Regions from separate parts of the Mesorhizobium sp. M0410 genome, predicted to be linked through region 1. Evidence: predicted binding sites of a transcription regulator. Region 1 holds the regulator's gene; each other region holds the start of a gene.
The links. Region 1 encodes PhoB, which activates phosphate uptake and scavenging genes when phosphate is short. Its sites were predicted from a motif close to TGTCATNNANCTGTCAT; they were not measured.
Positions count from the first base shown of each region.

Region 2: phnC (phosphonate ABC transporter ATP-binding protein) is a predicted target of PhoB. The motif match lies at 1,793-1,809, and genes of this name have one in related genera.
Region 3: NKI63_RS25285 (PhoX family protein) is a predicted target of PhoB. The motif match lies at 1,586-1,602, and genes of this name have one in related genera.
Region 4: NKI63_RS13575 (LTA synthase family protein) is a predicted target of PhoB. The motif match lies at 1,493-1,509, and genes of this name have one in related genera.

Region 1 covers NZ_JAMYRN010000005.1:195,064-199,212, forward strand. The annotation lists gene pstA (phosphate ABC transporter permease PstA) at 1-282, shown strand, start outside; gene pstB (phosphate ABC transporter ATP-binding protein PstB) at 279-1,082, shown strand; gene phoU (phosphate signaling complex protein PhoU) at 1,115-1,822, shown strand; gene phoB (phosphate regulon transcriptional regulator PhoB) at 1,839-2,528, shown strand; gene NKI63_RS09080 (ROK family protein) at 2,538-3,782, opposite strand; gene xylF (D-xylose ABC transporter substrate-binding protein) at 4,068-4,149, shown strand, end outside.
Region 2 covers NZ_JAMYRN010000003.1:32,876-37,024, reverse strand. The annotation lists gene NKI63_RS04290 (DapH/DapD/GlmU-related protein) at 1-494, shown strand, start outside; partial or broken gene NKI63_RS04285 (DUF1868 domain-containing protein) at 1,047-1,745, shown strand; gene phnC (phosphonate ABC transporter ATP-binding protein) at 1,891-2,739, shown strand; gene phnD (phosphonate ABC transporter substrate-binding protein) at 2,828-3,736, shown strand; gene phnE (phosphonate ABC transporter, permease protein PhnE) at 3,790-4,149, shown strand, end outside.
Region 3 covers NZ_JAMYRN010000023.1:8,146-12,294, reverse strand. The annotation lists gene NKI63_RS25300 (helix-turn-helix domain-containing protein) at 1-98, opposite strand, end outside; gene NKI63_RS25295 (phosphatase PAP2 family protein) at 413-1,114, opposite strand; gene NKI63_RS25290 (hypothetical protein) at 1,129-1,467, opposite strand; gene NKI63_RS25285 (PhoX family protein) at 1,670-3,676, shown strand; gene NKI63_RS25280 (GNAT family N-acetyltransferase) at 3,781-4,149, opposite strand, start outside.
Region 4 covers NZ_JAMYRN010000008.1:60,970-65,118, forward strand. The annotation lists gene fabG (3-oxoacyl-[acyl-carrier-protein] reductase) at 1-276, opposite strand, end outside; gene fabD (ACP S-malonyltransferase) at 337-1,302, opposite strand; gene NKI63_RS13575 (LTA synthase family protein) at 1,550-3,475, shown strand; gene rpsF (30S ribosomal protein S6) at 4,033-4,149, shown strand, end outside.

The DNA.
Region 1 (4,149 bases):
CGCGCCGCATTGTCCGGCATCGTCACCGGCATATTGCTGGCGATAGCACGCATTTCCGGCGAGACGGCGCCGCTGCTCTTCACCGCGCTCAACAACCAGTTCTGGAGCAGCAATATCAACGCGCCGATGGCCAGCCTGCCGGTGACCATCTTCCAGTTCGCTCTCAGCCCTTACGAGGAATGGCAGCAACTGGCGTGGACCGGCGCACTCATAATCACCCTGACGGTTCTGGGCTTGAGCATCCTCGCCCGCAGCCTTACCGGACGCAGAGAGGACAGATGACACAGATGTTGTCCCCGGACATGACGATGACCGAAACGGTCACCGAGAAGACGAAGATCGAGGTCAAGAACCTCAACTTCTACTACGGCCAGAGCAAGGCGCTGAAGGACATCAGCCTGTCGCTGCCCGAGCGCAGCGTCACGGCCTTCATCGGCCCTTCGGGTTGCGGGAAATCGACGCTGCTGCGCGTCTTCAACCGCATCTACGAGCTCTACCCGAAACAGACCGCCGAGGGCCAGGTGCTGCTCGACGGCAAGAACATTCTCGACCGGTCGCAGGATCTCAACCTCCTCAGGACAAAGATCGGCATGGTATTCCAGAAGCCGACGCCGTTCCCGATGTCGATCTACGAGAACATAGCCTTCGGCGTCAGGCTCTACGAGAATCTCGGCAAGTCCGAGATGGACGGCCGCGTCGAGCAAGCGTTGAAGCGGGCCGCGCTGTGGAGCGAGGTCAAGGACAAGCTAAACGCCAGCGGCTTGAGCCTGTCCGGCGGCCAGCAGCAGCGGCTCTGCATTGCCCGCACCGTGGCAGTGAAGCCGGAAGTCATTCTGCTCGACGAACCGGCTTCGGCCCTCGACCCGCTGTCGACGGCCAAGATCGAGGAACTGATCGACGAGCTGCAAGCCGACTACACGATCGTCATCGTCACCCACAACATGCAGCAAGCGGCGCGCGTGTCGCGCCAGACCGCCTTCATGTATCTGGGTGAACTGGTCGAGTTCGACCGGACCGAGAAGATATTCACGTCGCCCCGCGAGAAGCGCACGCAGGACTACATCACTGGCCGCTTCGGCTGAGCCGTTCCGATCATGCATATGAGGACAGGACCATGGGCGAACACACAGTCGCTTCTTTCGACGAGGATCTCGAGCAGATCAGCAAGCTGATCCGCGACATGGCCGACCTCGCCGGTTCGATGGTCGGCGGGGCGACCAAGGCCCTGTTGAATTCCGATAACGTGCTGGCGCAACGCGTCGTCTCCGACGACGCCATCATGGATGCGCGTCAACGCGAACTGGACGATCGCGCCATCACCCTGATCGCCAAGCGCCAGCCAATGGCTCACGATCTGCGCCATGTCGTCGGAGCGATCCGCATGGCCGGCGACCTCGAACGCATCGGCGACCTTGCCAAGAATATCGCCAAGCGTGTGAGCGCGGTCGGCCTCAGCGCCACGCCGCGCGACCTATCGCATTCCATCGATGCGATGGCGCAGCTAGTGCTCATCCAGGTGCAGGGCGTCATCGAGGAGTATGCTGCAGGCGATGCGGCCGCCTTGGCCAAGCTGCGCGCCGCCGACGAGCGTATCGACGTCAAATACACGTCCGTGTTCCGCGAGCTGTTAACCTACATGATGGAAGATCCGCGCAACATCACTGCTTGCACGCATCTGCTGTTCTGCGCCAAGAATCTCGAGCGGATCGGCGACCATGTCACCAACATCGCCGAAAATGCGTATTATGTGCTGACCGGCGAACAATTGCCGGTCAATCGTCCGAAGCAGGACGAAACGACAATGTCCGCGCCGGTGACATGATGGGGGTGCCCAGCCGATGATCGCACCACGCATAATGGTGGTGGAGGACGAGGAGCCGTTGGGCGTGCTGCTCCGCTACAATCTCGAATCCGAAGGCTACCAGGTCGAGGTGGTGACACGCGGCGACGAAGCCGAGATCCGTTTGCAGGAGAATGTGCCCGACCTTCTGGTGCTCGACTGGATGATACCGGCGGTTTCCGGCATCGAGCTCTGCCGCCGGTTGCGCGTGCGCCCCGAAACCGAGCGGCTGCCGATCATCATGCTGACCGCGCGCGGCGAGGAGAGCGATCGGGTGCGCGGTCTTTCGACCGGCGCCGACGACTATCTCGTCAAACCGTTTTCGACGCCGGAATTCATGGCCAGGGTCAAGGCGCTGCTGCGGCGCGCCAAGCCGGAAGTGCTGTCCAGCGTGCTGAAGGTCGGCGACATAGTGCTCGATCGCGAATCGCACAGGGTCTATCGCAAGAAGAGCGAGATCCGGCTCGGGCCGACCGAATTCCGGCTGCTCGAGTTCATGATGCGGCATCCGGGCCGCGTCTTCTCGCGTAGCCAGTTGCTCGATAATGTCTGGGGCGAGACGATCTATATCGACGAACGCACCGTCGACGTCCATGTCGGGCGGCTGCGCAAAGCCGTCAATAACGGCCGCATGCCGGATGTCATCCGCACCATCCGCGGTGCCGGCTATGCGATCAGGGAAGATTGACCCGCCTGGTCAGGCGACGTTCTTTCTGACGCCGGGCCTCATTTGCGCGCCCGGCGCGAAAATCTCCTGGTCGACGAAGCTTAACGCCCGCATCGCGCAGCCTTCGCGGATCAGCGGCAATTCGTTCGGCTCGGTATCGAAGGAGATCGAGCCCGAGTGCTGGCCGCCGGCGGTCTGGGCGATTGCCTTGCGCAAGGCCGGCTCGATCAGATCGAAGGCAGCGGCACTGGCGCCGACCATCGCGACCGGTGCCGGATCGATCAGCGCGAACAGCGAGCCGAGACCGAAACCCAGCGCTTCGCCGGCCTTGCGGTAGGCCTCGCGTTCCGGCCCATCCTTCTCGCGCGCGCGGGCGGCCAGCGCGCGCATGTCGGCGTCGCTGACGTCGGCGATAGGTTCGCTGTCTTCGCTCATCTGCCTGGCGTTGCGCCAGATGGCATAGTTGCCGGCATAGGCTTCGATGCAGCCGCGCCGCCCGCAACGGCAGAGCGCGCCGCCCGGACGATGGATCATGTGGCCAAATTCGCCGCCCGAGGAATGCGTCCCGGTGAACAGTTCGCCCTTCAGCACAAGCCCCATACCGATGCCATGCGAAAGCAGGATGGCGATGAAGTCGTCGCGATAGCGATCCGGATTGCGCCAGCGCAAAGCCACCGCCATCATATTGCAGTCGTTCTCCACCGTGGCCGGGATGCCGAATTCGTCCTCCAGCATGTCGGCAAAGGCGATGTCGGTCTGCGGCGTGATCGGCGACCACAGCATGGCGCGTGCAGGGGAGTCGGTAATGCCCTGAATCGCCAGGGCGATGCGGGCGACACTGCGGACGTCAAGGTCTGGGTCCTCAAGCCGGCGCCGGACGATGGCCATGCATTCGCGGATCAGCTCGTCGCGCGGCATGGTCAGCGTGTCCAGCCGGCGCTGTTCCTCGGCGACCACCTGTCCCGCATAGTCGATAATGGCGGCCGACAGGAAATTCAGTGACAACACCACGGTCAGCACCGCCGCCGCTTCCGGGTTGAGGGCGAGGCCGACCTGCGGACGACCCCGTTTCAACGAAACGGGCTCACTTGCCTTGCTCTCGGCGAGGATGCCTTCCCGTATCAGGTCGGAGGAGATCGCCGATATGGTCGAATGACTGAGGCCGGTGGTGGCTGCGATCTCCGTACGCGATGGCTGGCCAGCCCGGCGCACCGCCGAGATCACCATCGCCCGGTTGCGCCGGCGCAAATCGTCGTGGCGGATTCCGACCGACATCGTTTTGCTTTCCTCCCGGTTGCCGCGGCCGCTCATGAACCGGAAGCCGTCGGTAATGTCCGACAAATAGTGTCAGATGCGGCAAATAGTGTCAGATGCAGGTGGCGCTGTCATCGTTTATTCCGACGCTCGAAAAAACTCGCAGAGTCATCAAAATCCATCACAATCGATGTTGACAGCAGCCGGAGATCGGGCCAGTATTTTTTCGAGGCTCGAAAAAATTAGAGCTTCTAAGCTGGTCTTTGAGCCAATTGGTCACGCCGTACGCGGCGCAGGGAGGATATGATGAAGAAATTCACGACCGCCATTCTGGCGGGTGTCGCCATCACGCTGGCGCTGGCGTCGGTGGCGCAGGCGAAAGACAAGG
Region 2 (4,149 bases), on a different contig from region 1:
ATTCCTACATGATGCAGGACTGCGGCGTCTGGTGCGCGACGATCGGCAAATTCGCCAACATCGCCGCCAATGTGCGCATCAACGCCACCAACCACCCGACCTGGCGGCCGACGCTGCACCATTTCACCTATCGCGCCTCGGACTATTGGGACGACGCCGAGCACGAGAGCGAATTCTTCGCCCAGCGCCGCGCCAAGCGCGTCACCATCGGCCACGACACCTGGCTCGGCCACGGCTCGACCATCCTGCCCGGCATCACCGTCGGCGATGGCGCCGCGGTCGGTGCGGGTGCCGTGGTGTCGAAGGACGTCGCGCCCTACACCATCGTCGGCGGCGTGCCGGCCAAGCCGATCCGCGAGCGCTTCGACCGCCGCACCGCGGAGCGCTACCAGGCGCTCGCCTGGTGGGATTGGGACCACGCCCGGCTGCGCGCCGCGCTCGACGATTTTCGGGAACTGTCGGCCAATCAGTTTTTGGAGAAGCATGGGGGTTGACGTCCCGAATAAGTCAGCCGCTCGGGCAAATGTCCAAAATAATAGAAAGAAATCCTAACGTGATAAGAATAGCACCACCAGTCTGATTAAACCTGATAAGTTCTATAATTTTTTTGTCATAACCAATATCTACAAGCGATTTGGTTTTTTCCTCAATCTTATTTGCAAAATTTATCGTAACTAGCGCAATTAAAAAAATGAGAATCATTAGAATAATGGCCGCGTCGCGCCCATTTGCATAATTGTACAAGTATCCCGATATTGGATGGTTCAAGCTACCAACCCGATATACGGACATCAAAACCAGGGCCACTGTGAAACTTATCGCAGCGACTACCCCTGCAGCATACAGCCGCAACCACTGGCGCCAACGTAGCAATTAGGCAGCCTCTCTTTGATACGAGTTTGAATCTTTATTTCAATCTTGATGATGTGCAAACCCCGGCAGCATCGCTTGGCGAATCCTGCCTTTGATATTCTACTTCTTGGCACGGTTTTCATGTCCCTGACACATCGTCGGGGCAGAACGCGGCCTTTCCTCTGGAGATCGCAATGCCTGTTTCAGTCAAACCTTCGCTCGCCGGATACTTTGCCGGCTCGAACCCGACCCCTCCGCTGCATCTCGGCAGGCGCTACGACACCTCTGGCAATTTCCTGACCGAGCCCGGCAACACGGTCGTCTGCCATCTCGTCGACGGCTCGCCGTCCGAGGCAGTGGTGGTCGAAGTGCGTGAGCGGATGCGCGCCATGCCCGATACCGACCGGCTGGCCTCTCCAGCCTGCACATGACGCTGTTCCAGGACATCATCGAATATCGGCGCCGGCTCCCTATTGGCCTGAGGATGCGCCCCTCGACACCAGCATCGACGACATGACCCGCCTCTATCAGGAACGCCTGAACGGCTTCGAAGGCCGCGGCGCCTTCAAGATCAGGGTTGTCGATGTCGTGCCGACGGGCTTGACCGTTGCCGGCGCAACCGATGAGGACGTGCGTATCCTGCGCGCATGACGCGATGCCTTTTCGGCGCCCTTCGGATATCGGCATCCCGACCACGACAGCTACACGTTCCACATAACCTTCGCCTATCAGATCCGCCGTCTCGACGATGAAAGGATAACGCAATGGCAACAACTATTCGATGATTGCCTCTCGCTGCCGTCCGTCAGGCTCCAGTGATCGAGCTGCTGCCTCCGGCATTTTGCAGCTTCAAGGACATGAAGCATTTCGAGGAGCTTCTTGTCCTGGGCTGATCCAAAGGCGCGCGGATGAATTCCCCGGGCGAGGCGTACCTGTGGGCAGTAACAAAACTGACATCGTTCCGACACCGCAGGTTCATGCGGCTGCGCTAGCGAGGGTTAACAGACCTTCAATTGCGATTGGACTGGAGCCTGCACCATGTCAGCTACGCTCGAAATCCGCGGCGTCACCCGCCGGTTCGGCAAGAACACCGCCGTCAGCAATGTCGACATCGCGATCCCGCACGGTCAGATGGTCGGCATCATCGGCCGTTCGGGCGCCGGCAAATCGACGCTTCTGCGCATGATCAACCGCCTCATCGATCCCAGCCAGGGATCCATCCTGTTCGACGGCGTCGAGGTCTCCGGGTTGCGCGGCTCGCCGCTCCGGCGATGGCAGCGCGACTGCGCCATGATCTTCCAGCAGTTCAATCTGGTGCCGCGCCTGGACGTGCTGACCAATGTGCTGCTCGGCCGGCTCAACCACCGCTCGACGCTGTCCAACCTCTTCGGCATGTTCTCGCGCAGTGAATGCGCCGAGGCTGTTGCCGCCCTTGAGCGTCTCGACATCGCCCGCACCGTACTGCAGCCCGCCGGCACGCTTTCCGGCGGCCAGCAGCAGCGCGTTGCTATTGCGCGTGCCATGATGCAGCAGCCGAAGGTGCTGTTGGCGGACGAGCCGATCGCCTCGCTCGATCCGCTCAACGCCAAGGTGGTGATGGATTCGCTGCAGGACATCAATTTGCGCGAAGGCATCACCGTCATCACAAATCTGCATACGCTTGATACGGCCCGCAACTATTGCAACCGTATCATCGGCATGGCCGCCGGCAAGGTTGTCTTCGACGGCCCGCCCGAAGACCTCAACCGCGAGGCCGTGCGCATGGTCTACGGCGCCGACAGCAATGGCGGCGAAATCTCCGAGGCCATCACTTCGACCAGTGTCGCCGTCAAACAGAAAATCGCTGCATCCGCCGGACCGCTCGAGCCCGTGTTCCCTGGCTACTGAGAACGGCCTGATCGCCCGCCCGCGTCAAAGGCACTCGTCAAAAGTTCGAACGCTCCGGCGCGAAGCCGGAACCAACAGGAGAGAGATAATGTTCAGGAAGATGGTTTTTGGCGCGGTTTCATTGCTCGCCATCGCAACAAGTGCCGCTCACGCCCAGGATATCAAGGAATTCCGCATCGGCATCCTTGGTGGTGAAAATGAAGCGGACCGGCTGCGCAACTTTCAGTGCCTCGCCGATCACCTGAAGTCCGAATTCGGCTTCGAGAAGGTCTCGCTGTTCCCGGCCGCCGACTATGACGGGGTGATCCAGGGCCTGCTCGGCGGCACCCTCGATTTCGCCGAGCTTGGCGCGTCAGGCTATGCCAGCGTCTACCTCAAGGATCCGAACGCCGTGACCCCGATCCTCACCACCCAGCAGACCGACGGCGCGACCGGCTATTATTCGATCGGCCTGGCGCTGAAGTCGTCCGGCATCACCGACATCAAGTCGGCAAAGGGCAAGAAGCTCGGCTATGCCGACCCGGATTCGACCTCCGGTTATCTGATCCCGCTGACCCAGATCCCGAAGGACACCGGCGCCTCGAACGAAACCTTCTTCGCCTCGACCCAGTTCAATGGCGGCCACGAGAACAACCTCCTCGCCGTTCGCGACGGCAAGGTCGATGTTGCGGTTGACGACTCCTCGGGCATTGGCGACTTCAAGAACGGCTACACCTCCGGCACCTTCCACAAGGAAGTCGCCAAGGGCGCCGTCGACCCCAACGATTTCGTCGAAGTCTGGCGCTCCGGCCTGATCCCGAACGGCCCGCTGGTCGTGCGCACCGCGCTCGGTGGCGATATGAGCGCCAAGCTCGCCAACTTCTTCACCAGCCTGCCGGCCAAGGACAAGCCCTGCTTCGAGGCCATCGAAGGCGGCGATTTCACTGGCTACGTTCCTGTGAAGCCGGACTTCTACAGCGTCATCGTCGAAGCCCGCAAAGCCGCGATCGGCGGCTGAATGCGGTGGCAAAGGGCGGCCTTACCAGCGCCGCCCTTTTTGCATGCCCGATCATGACCATCTCAGCCACGATCCGTTCAGACGCGACCCGGCGGACAGCCGACTCCTGGCGACGGCAGACGTCCTTGCGCCGGTTCTACACGGCGCTCGGCATCGGTTTGCTGCTTATCGCCATGTGCACAGCCATGTGGTTTGCCGACGAGGCCAATGCCGGACATTTCTTCGATCGGCTGCCGCACATACTGGATTTCCTTAGCTGGCTTGTTCCCAAAGACTGGAACGACGTCTGGCGGGCGCTGTTCGACATCGCATCGCCGCACGACAAGGGCAGCCAGGAGTTCAACTTCCCGCTTGGCCGCGTTTATCTCTGGGGCGGTTTTTACCTACCCGAATATTTCGAGCTGATGCTCACC
Region 3 (4,149 bases), on a different contig from region 1:
TGAATGGTTGGAAGCGAAACCCCGGCGCGCTCGGCGAGGGTCTTCTGATCGATGCCGGCCAGCGCCCTCGCGGCACGCATCTGCGCGGCAGTGATCATCGGTCAAAACCCCGTCTGAGTTCTGCAGTATCACGTATAATACCTTCATAATGATGGGTCAAACATCATCTTGCATATGTGAAACATGCAACAGTCTTTGCCAGCCGGTGCGCTGGCATGCTACAAACCTCGACATCGTTAGGCGGGACATCCATTGCGGTACCGATTTCACAGGTACGACCTTAAAAGGGATGAGCAGGTGAAGACATTCAAAGCGTTGGCGACCTCGACAGTCTTGCTGTCGATGGTTTTCCTGCTGGCAGGCTGCGGACATGGCCTGATCAACAGGCTGATTTGAAGTAGTCCGGCCGACGTCAGGTGCCGTCGGCCCGCCCTAGCCATCGCTGCAGCAATCGTGCCGCCAGCCAGCACAGCATCGCCCAGGCAAAGCCGGCGCACCAGCCGGCCAGCACGTCGGACGGCCAGTGGACGCCGAGATAGATGCGGCTGATGCCGACCAGCACCGTCGTCAGCACCGCCAGCACGAGCACATAGATCTTCGTTGTGCGCCCGGGCAAAAACCGTGCCGCCATGCTGCCCAGCGTCAAATACGTCACCGCCGACAGCATGGCGTGGCCGCTCGGAAACGAAAGCGATGCCACATCGGCGAGATGCGAGACCAGATCGGGGCGCGGCCGGTCGATATCGAATTTCAGCACGCTTGACAGGAGCTGGCCGCCCGCCACTGCGACGAACATGAGAAGCGCCGCGCCTGGCCTGCGGATAAGGAGCAGATAGACGATCATTGCTGCCGTGATCAGCACCAGTACGCTGGCGCTGCCGAGGCTGGTGACGTCGCGCATCGCTCCTTCCAGCCACGCCGGTCCGATCGGATTGTCGGGCTGGCCGGCCTTGCGGAAGGCAAGCAGGATTTCGGTGTCGAAGGCATGCGGCGTGGTCGCCCGCGCCAGCTCCATCAGTTCTTCGAACCCCCACAGCCCGCCGGCAATGACCAGCCCGGCCAGCAGAACCGGGAACTCCAGCCAGTTGCGCAGTCTGCTTGCAATCTTCTTCATCGGCCCGATCGCAGCTACAGCCTTTGCAGATAGGGCCCGAGCGTGATCAGCGCCACAGCTGCGATGGCAAGCACAATGCCGGTTGCCTGCAAGGCATTGACGCGCTCGCCGAAGAAGACCAGCGCCACCACATTCACCGACACCAGCTGGATCACCGCCGACAGGCTGAACGACACCGACATGCCGAATTCACGGATCAGCCTCAGCATGATCAGATTGCCCAGCGAATAGAGCGCCAACGTCAACACGATCTTGCCGAGGCTCGGCGCCAGCCCCCACTGTTTTGCGGCCATGGCCGCCAGCAGAAAGATCACCGTCGAAACGCAGAGCTGCCCAAGTCCCCAGAAACTCACTTTTGTTCCTCCCGATGCGGTCCCTACGCGCCTGCCGCAGCTCTTGTTTCCGAAGCGCCGGTCGCGGTCAAGCGGGGCTGATGTTGGATACGAAATCGCAGGTGGCAATTAGCCGGCATGTCATCAAACTGTGACCTGCCGGTAATACCGGATTGGCCAGGCAACACGCTCCAGCAATCCATCCAGCCAGAGGCAGGCCCCCATGACTGAACAGCGCTCGACCGAACATCGCACCCCTGACGCCCATTTCCGCACCAGCCTGCTCGAGGAAAACGATGGGCCAGGAGCCAATCCCACCGACAACCGCACCATGGGTGAGATCATCGCCGCGCGGTTCTCGCGCCGCGGCTTCCTCAAGGGCTCGCTTGCCGTCTCGGCCATAGCCGCTACCGTTAGCCCGCTGGCGCTGATCGCCGCCGACAACGCCCGCGCCGCCGAAGGCTCCGCTTTCGCTTTCGACGAGCTCGAGGCCGGCATCGACGACAAGCATCACGTCGCACCTGGCTATGACGCCGACGTGCTGCTGCGCTGGGGCGATCCCCTGTTCGCCGATTCGCCGGAATTCGATCCGACAAAACAGTCGGCGGAAGCCCAGGCCAGACAATTCGGCTACAACAACGACTATGTCGGTTATATCCCGATCGGCGGCTCGGCCGAGCATGGCCTGCTGGTCGTCAACCACGAATACACCAATCCGCATCTGATGTTCCCGGGCCTCGTCACCATCGTCGATGGCAAAGCCAAGCAGGCGCCCCTCAGCAAGGAGCAAGTCGATGTCGAGATGGCCGCGCATGGCGGCACCATTGTCGAGATCCGCAAAGAAGCCGGCAAATGGCAGGTCGTGCGCGACGGCAAGCTCAACCGCCGCATCACCTCCAACACCGAGATGGCACTGTCGGGTCCCGTCGCCGGCCACGACCGCGTCAAGACCAGCGCCGACCCGAGCGGCACGAAGGTCATCGGCACCCTCAACAACTGCGCCGGCGGCGTCACGCCGTGGGGCACCTATGTCATGGCCGAGGAGAACATCCACGGCTATTTCTCGGGCGAGCTGCCGCAGAGCCATAACGAGGCGGCCAATTACAAGCGCCTCGGCATTCCCGAAGGCGCCTATGAATGGGCGGCGCATCACGACCGTTTCGATATCGGCAAGGAGCCGAACGAGCCGAACCGCTTCGGCTGGATCGTCGAGGTCGACGTCCAGGATCCGACGTCGGTGCCGAGGAAGCGCACCGCCATGGGCCGCTTCAAGCATGAGGGCGCAGAATCGATCGTCGCCAAGGATGGCCGTGTCGTCTTCTACCTCGGCGACGACGAGCGCTTCGACTATGTCTATAAGTTCGTCACCACAGGCAAGTTCAATCCGGACGATCGCGCCGCCAACATGAATTTGCTCGACGACGGCACCTTGCATGTCGCCAAGTTCGCCGAGGACGGTTCAATCGAATGGCTGCCGATCGTCTTCGGCCAGGGACCGCTGACAGCGGCAAACGGCTTTGCCAGCCAGGCCGACGTGCTGATCGAGACGCGCCGTGCCGCCGACCTGCTTGGCGCCACCAAGATGGACCGCCCGGAAGACATCCAGCCCAATGCCGCCAATGGCAAGGTCTATGTCATGCTGACCAACAATTCGAAGCGCAAGGCCGACCAGGTCGACGCCGCCAATCCGCGCGCCGAAAACGCCTTTGGCCATATCATTGAGATCGTCGAGGATGGCGGTGATTTCGCTGCGACCAAGGGCAAGTGGGAAATCCTGCTGAAATGCGGCGATCCCGCCGTGGCCGAAATCGGCGCCACCTTCTCCACCGCAACCACTGCCAATGGCTGGTTCGGCATGCCGGACAATTGCGCGGTCGATTCGGCCGGCCGCCTCTGGGTTGCTACCGACGGCCAGGGCCCGAAGGCCACAGGCCGCACCGACGGCCTGTGGGCGGTCGACACGGAAGGCCCGGCGCGGGCGACCTCAAAGCTGTTCTTCCGTGTGCCGATCGGCGCCGAAATGTGTGGTCCCCTGTTTGCGCCGGACGACCAGACTGCTTTCGTTGCCGTCCAGCATCCAGGCGACGGTGGCGAGGACTGGGAGGCTTTTGGGCGTCCCTCCTATTATGAGGATTTGTCGACCCGCTGGCCTGACTTCAAGCCGGACATGCCGGTGCGCCCGGCGGTCGTTGCCATCACCAGGCAAGGCGGCGGCAAGATCGCGGTCTGAGACGCAGGAAGGCCTTGCAGTCTCGAGGAAGGATTTCGGTGGATGCGAAATCCTTCCTTTCCTGATATGGGATGCATCCATGCTGCGCATCATGCGCCGACTAATCATTCGGTGCGCTGAACCACGGCCACATTCATTGTGCTTCGCAACCTGAAGCCAATGGACTCGTATAGTCTGATGGCCGTGGCGTTGCTGGCATAGGCGTGGAGATAGGGAACTTCGCCGCGCGCCACTATCCGGTTTGCCACGAACAGGGACAGCAGCTTGCCTAGGCCACCGCCGCGAAATTCCGGATGTGAGCACACCCCGCTGAGTTCGGTATAGCCAGGTTGCTTCATGCGCTCGCCGGCCATTGCCACAAGTCTGCCCTCGATTTTCACGCCCCAAAAATCGCCCAGGCTCAAGGCTTCGAGCGTGAATGGGCCAGGCTTGGTGAGCAATGCCAGGGCGAGCATCTCAGCCGCATCGTCTCG
Region 4 (4,149 bases), on a different contig from region 1:
CTTGGTGATGCCGGCATTGTTGACGAGGATGTCGACGCCTTCGAGGTCGGCCTCCGCCTTCTGGCCGAGCGCCTTGACGTCGTCGCGGTTGGAAAGATTGGCCGGGAAAAGCTTGACCCGGTCGCCCAATTCGGCGGCCAGCGCCTCCAATTTCTCGATACGTGTGCCATGCAGGCCGACGATGGCGCCCTGGCCGTGCAGCACGCGGGCGATCGCCTCGCCGATACCTCCCGATGCGCCGGTGACGAGCGCCTTGCGGCCGGTCAATTCGAACATTCTTGCCTCCTGATCTGAGCGAACACCCTTTGCATGGAGCGGGGTCAAATCGCCAGTTGATTATGCAAGCGCCGCCAGCGCCGCCTCGACATCCGCCGCGGATCCGATGGCAGTGGTGGCAATATCGCGGTTGATGCGGCGGGCCAGCCCCGACAGCACCTTGCCGGCGCCCACTTCGTAAAGCGTCGCAACGCCGTTGCTGCCGAACCACTCCACCGTTTCGCGCCAGCGCACGCGCCCGATCACCTGTTCGACGAGGCGGCGGGCAATCTCGTCAGGATCGCTCGTCGGGGTCACAGTAACATTCGAGACCAGCGGCACGACCGGCGCACGCTTCGTCACGGCGGCCAACGCCTCCCGCATGATCTCGGCCGCAGGCTTCATCAATGCCGAATGGAAGGGCGCCGAGACCTGCAGCATCAGCGCCCGCTTGGCGCCCTTTTCCGTGCATAGCTTCGCCGCCAGTTCGACCGCCGGCCTGGCGCCGGAGATCACCAGCTGGCCGCCGCCATTGTCGTTGGCGATCTGGCACACCAAGGCTTGCGCGGGATCTTTGGCGGTGCCTTGGGCGGCCTCTGCGCAAGCGGCCTCGACGTCGGCCTGTTCCAGCCCGATGATCGCCGCCATCGCGCCCTCGCCGGCCGGTACAGCCGCCTGCATGGCATTGCCGCGGATACGCAACAGCCGGGCGGCGTCGGCGACCGAAACGAAACCAGCGGCCGCAAGTGCCGAATATTCACCGAGCGAATGGCCGGCGACATAGGTGACCTTGCCGTTCAGGGAGAAGCCGCGCGCCTCCAGCGCCCGGACTGCGGCAAGTGACACCGCCATCAGCGCCGGCTGAGCATTGGCGGTCAGCGTCAGCGTCTCTTCCGGGCCTTCCCAGATCAGCTGCGATAGTTTTTCACCGAGCGCGTCGTCGACTTCCTCGAAGATCTGCCGCGATTCCACAAAAGTATCGGCGAGGTCCTTGCCCATGCCGACAGCCTGGCTGCCCTGCCCCGGAAAGGTGAATGCGATGGCCATCGTCGGCTCCCAGCTGCTGGTTCTCGCTGCCTGTGACGCAAGGCGTGCGCCCAAGTCAAGTCCAACCTTGACCGCTCGGCGTCGGCCGAGTGCCTGTTTCGGCAGGCTTTTTGGCGATCACTCATGATGAAAACCGCTCACGATTTGTTTGCTGGCTCTTCTTATTTCCGCCGCAGGCGCTAGGCTTTGCGTGACAGTTCGATGACAATCGAGTGACGCCTTTGTTGCGGGCCGGGGAACTATTGAAGTGGCAAAGACCAAGCAGAGCGCAGCCGAGGCGGCGCCACAGTTTCTTGAAGGCGATCCGTCGACTGGCTATCTGCCGGCGCGCAGATGGCCTGTCATCCGCTATGGCCTTATCAGCTTGCTGGCTGCGGCTATCCTGGTGTTTGCCATCGAACTGATCGTGCGCGGCAACTTTGCCGGCACCATTGATTTCTTTCTGCAGCCTTTCAAACCCGGCTGGACCACGATCATCATTTTTGCGCTGATCCTCATCGGCCTCGACGCCGTGCTCGGCCGCAGCCATCAGAGCCTGATGATCGTCGCGCCGCTGACATTGTCGCTGGCGTTCGTCGGCCACCAGAAGTCGCTCTATCTCGGCGATCCGCTCTATCCGACCGATTTCCTCTATTCCCGGCAGATCGTGGCACTGATGCCACTCCTGGTCCGCGATCGCCCGGGAACCGCCATTGCCCTGGCGATCGGCATCGTCGGCGGGCTGTCGCTGCTCGTCTATGGCTGGCGGTTATGGCGCCGCCGCGTTCCGGCGCTCAGCCACAAGGGCCGCCTTGCCCGGCTGACGCTGACGGTGCCGCTGATCGCTTTCTTCGTCTCCATCATGGACTATGCCACTTTCTCGTGGACGCGCGACCGGCTGCAGATCATCCCGATTATGTGGGACCAGAAGGAAAACTATGCCTCGAACGGTTTTGCGCTCGCCTTCGCGCTGAACGTCCCGATGGCGCATGTCTCGGCGCCGCCCGGCTATTCCGACAAGGCGATCGAAGCGATCGGCAAACCGCAGGTGATCGCCTCGGTACCTGCCGAGAAGCCCGACATCATCGTCGTGATGAGCGAATCCTTCTGGGATCCGACCAAGCTGCCCGGCGTCACCATCACACCCGACCCTATCCCCAATGTGCGGGCACTGCGCACGGGCTACATGTTCTCGCCCGAGTTCGGCGGCATGACGGCCAACATCGAGTTCGAGGCCCTGACCGGCTTTTCCAACGCCTTCCTGCCGGCGGGCAGCATTCCCTACCAGCAATATGTGCGGACACCGACTCCCTCGCTGGCGACCTTCCTGAAAAGTCAGGGCTACCGAGCGCGCGCCATCCATCCCGGCACCAACTGGTTCTGGAACCGGGGGGCCGTCTATGCCGATTTCGGCTTCAACGACTTCAAGTCCGAGGAGACGTTGCCGCCCATGCAGAAGCGCGGACCGCTCGCGTCGGACGCAGCGATGACCGACGAGATCATCCGCGAAGCCGATACCAGCGCCGAGCCGGTCTTCTTTTTCGCCGTCAGCCTGCAGAACCACGGGCCGTATGAGCCGTATCGCTATACCAATCCGACCCACAAGGTGCAGGCGCCGATCAGCCAATGGGCACGTGAATCGCTGTTGAGCTACGCCGAAGGCTCTTCCGACGCGGACCGCGGCCTCGAGCGGCTGATCGAATGGGCGAAGAAACGCGAGCGGCCGACCGTCATCGCATTCTTCGGCGATCACCTGCCGCCGCTTGGGCCGGTCTACGTCGAGACCGGTTTCCTGAAGGACAATGTCGCGCCGCGCAAGGAGCCGGCCGACCAGATGCTGCAGCACCACCAGACGCCATTGATCGTCTGGTCGAACCGCAGCGGCCCCTCCGAGGATCTGGGCGCCGTCAGCCCGGCCTTCCTGCCCTACCATATCCTGAAAACGGCCGGCATCAGCCATCCCTATTACACCGGCTTCCTCGGCCAGTTGCGAGAGCGCTACCGCGTCATCGACCGTAATTTGCTGTTGGCACCGGGGGGCGAGGCCACCCCCGATTGGTCGCGTCAGAAAGAGATCGACCCGGCAATCCGCGACTTCCGTCTGCTGCAATACGACATGATGTTCGGCAAGCGCCATGCGGCGCCCGATTTCTTCCCCGAAACCACAGGCAAAGTGGCTGCACACACGAGCTGAGGCAGCTGAAGTTGCAGCGTGATGCGCGAACTCCGATCGTGTCGTCGAGAGACGGGAATTGTTGCAGCTGATTGCCGACTGCGTAGAGCTGTTCGATTTGTTGGCGTTACCTCGACCGTCTCCCGCGATTATACGAACAGGGCATCCGGTTTGTTTTGTCAGGCGAAATGCAGGAAAACATTCTTGGGTCCGGGCAGGGAATCCGTAAGACCTTGCGAATGAGGCCAGCAGCCCAATAAGACCGGACAACTCATGTGCTACCTAATCCGGACAACTCATCTGCTTACGACACGTCGGCCGTTTGCCCTTGCCTTGCGGCCAAATTCCTGTATAGACGCCCGCAATCTGCCGGTCCTTGCTGGGGGCTGAACGGAGGGCCGGAGGTTTTTCGAAACCTTCGCGTGAAGCCAGAAGCGCTTCCGCCTCCCGTGTCTCCGCTCTCGACCGTCTCGTCATGCTCCTTTCTTCCCCGCCTTCGCAAGGATTGCGGGTCAGAGAAGTTGCAGAGGCTTTTGCCGCCGGGAACCGGGAGAGAAACGAAGAAAGGCACGAACACTATGGCTCTATACGAACATGTGTTTCTTGCTCGGCAGGACCTCTCGCAGCAGCAGGTCGATGCGCTTGTCGAACAGTACAAGGGCGTCATCACCGCGAATGGCGGGTCCGTCGGCCGG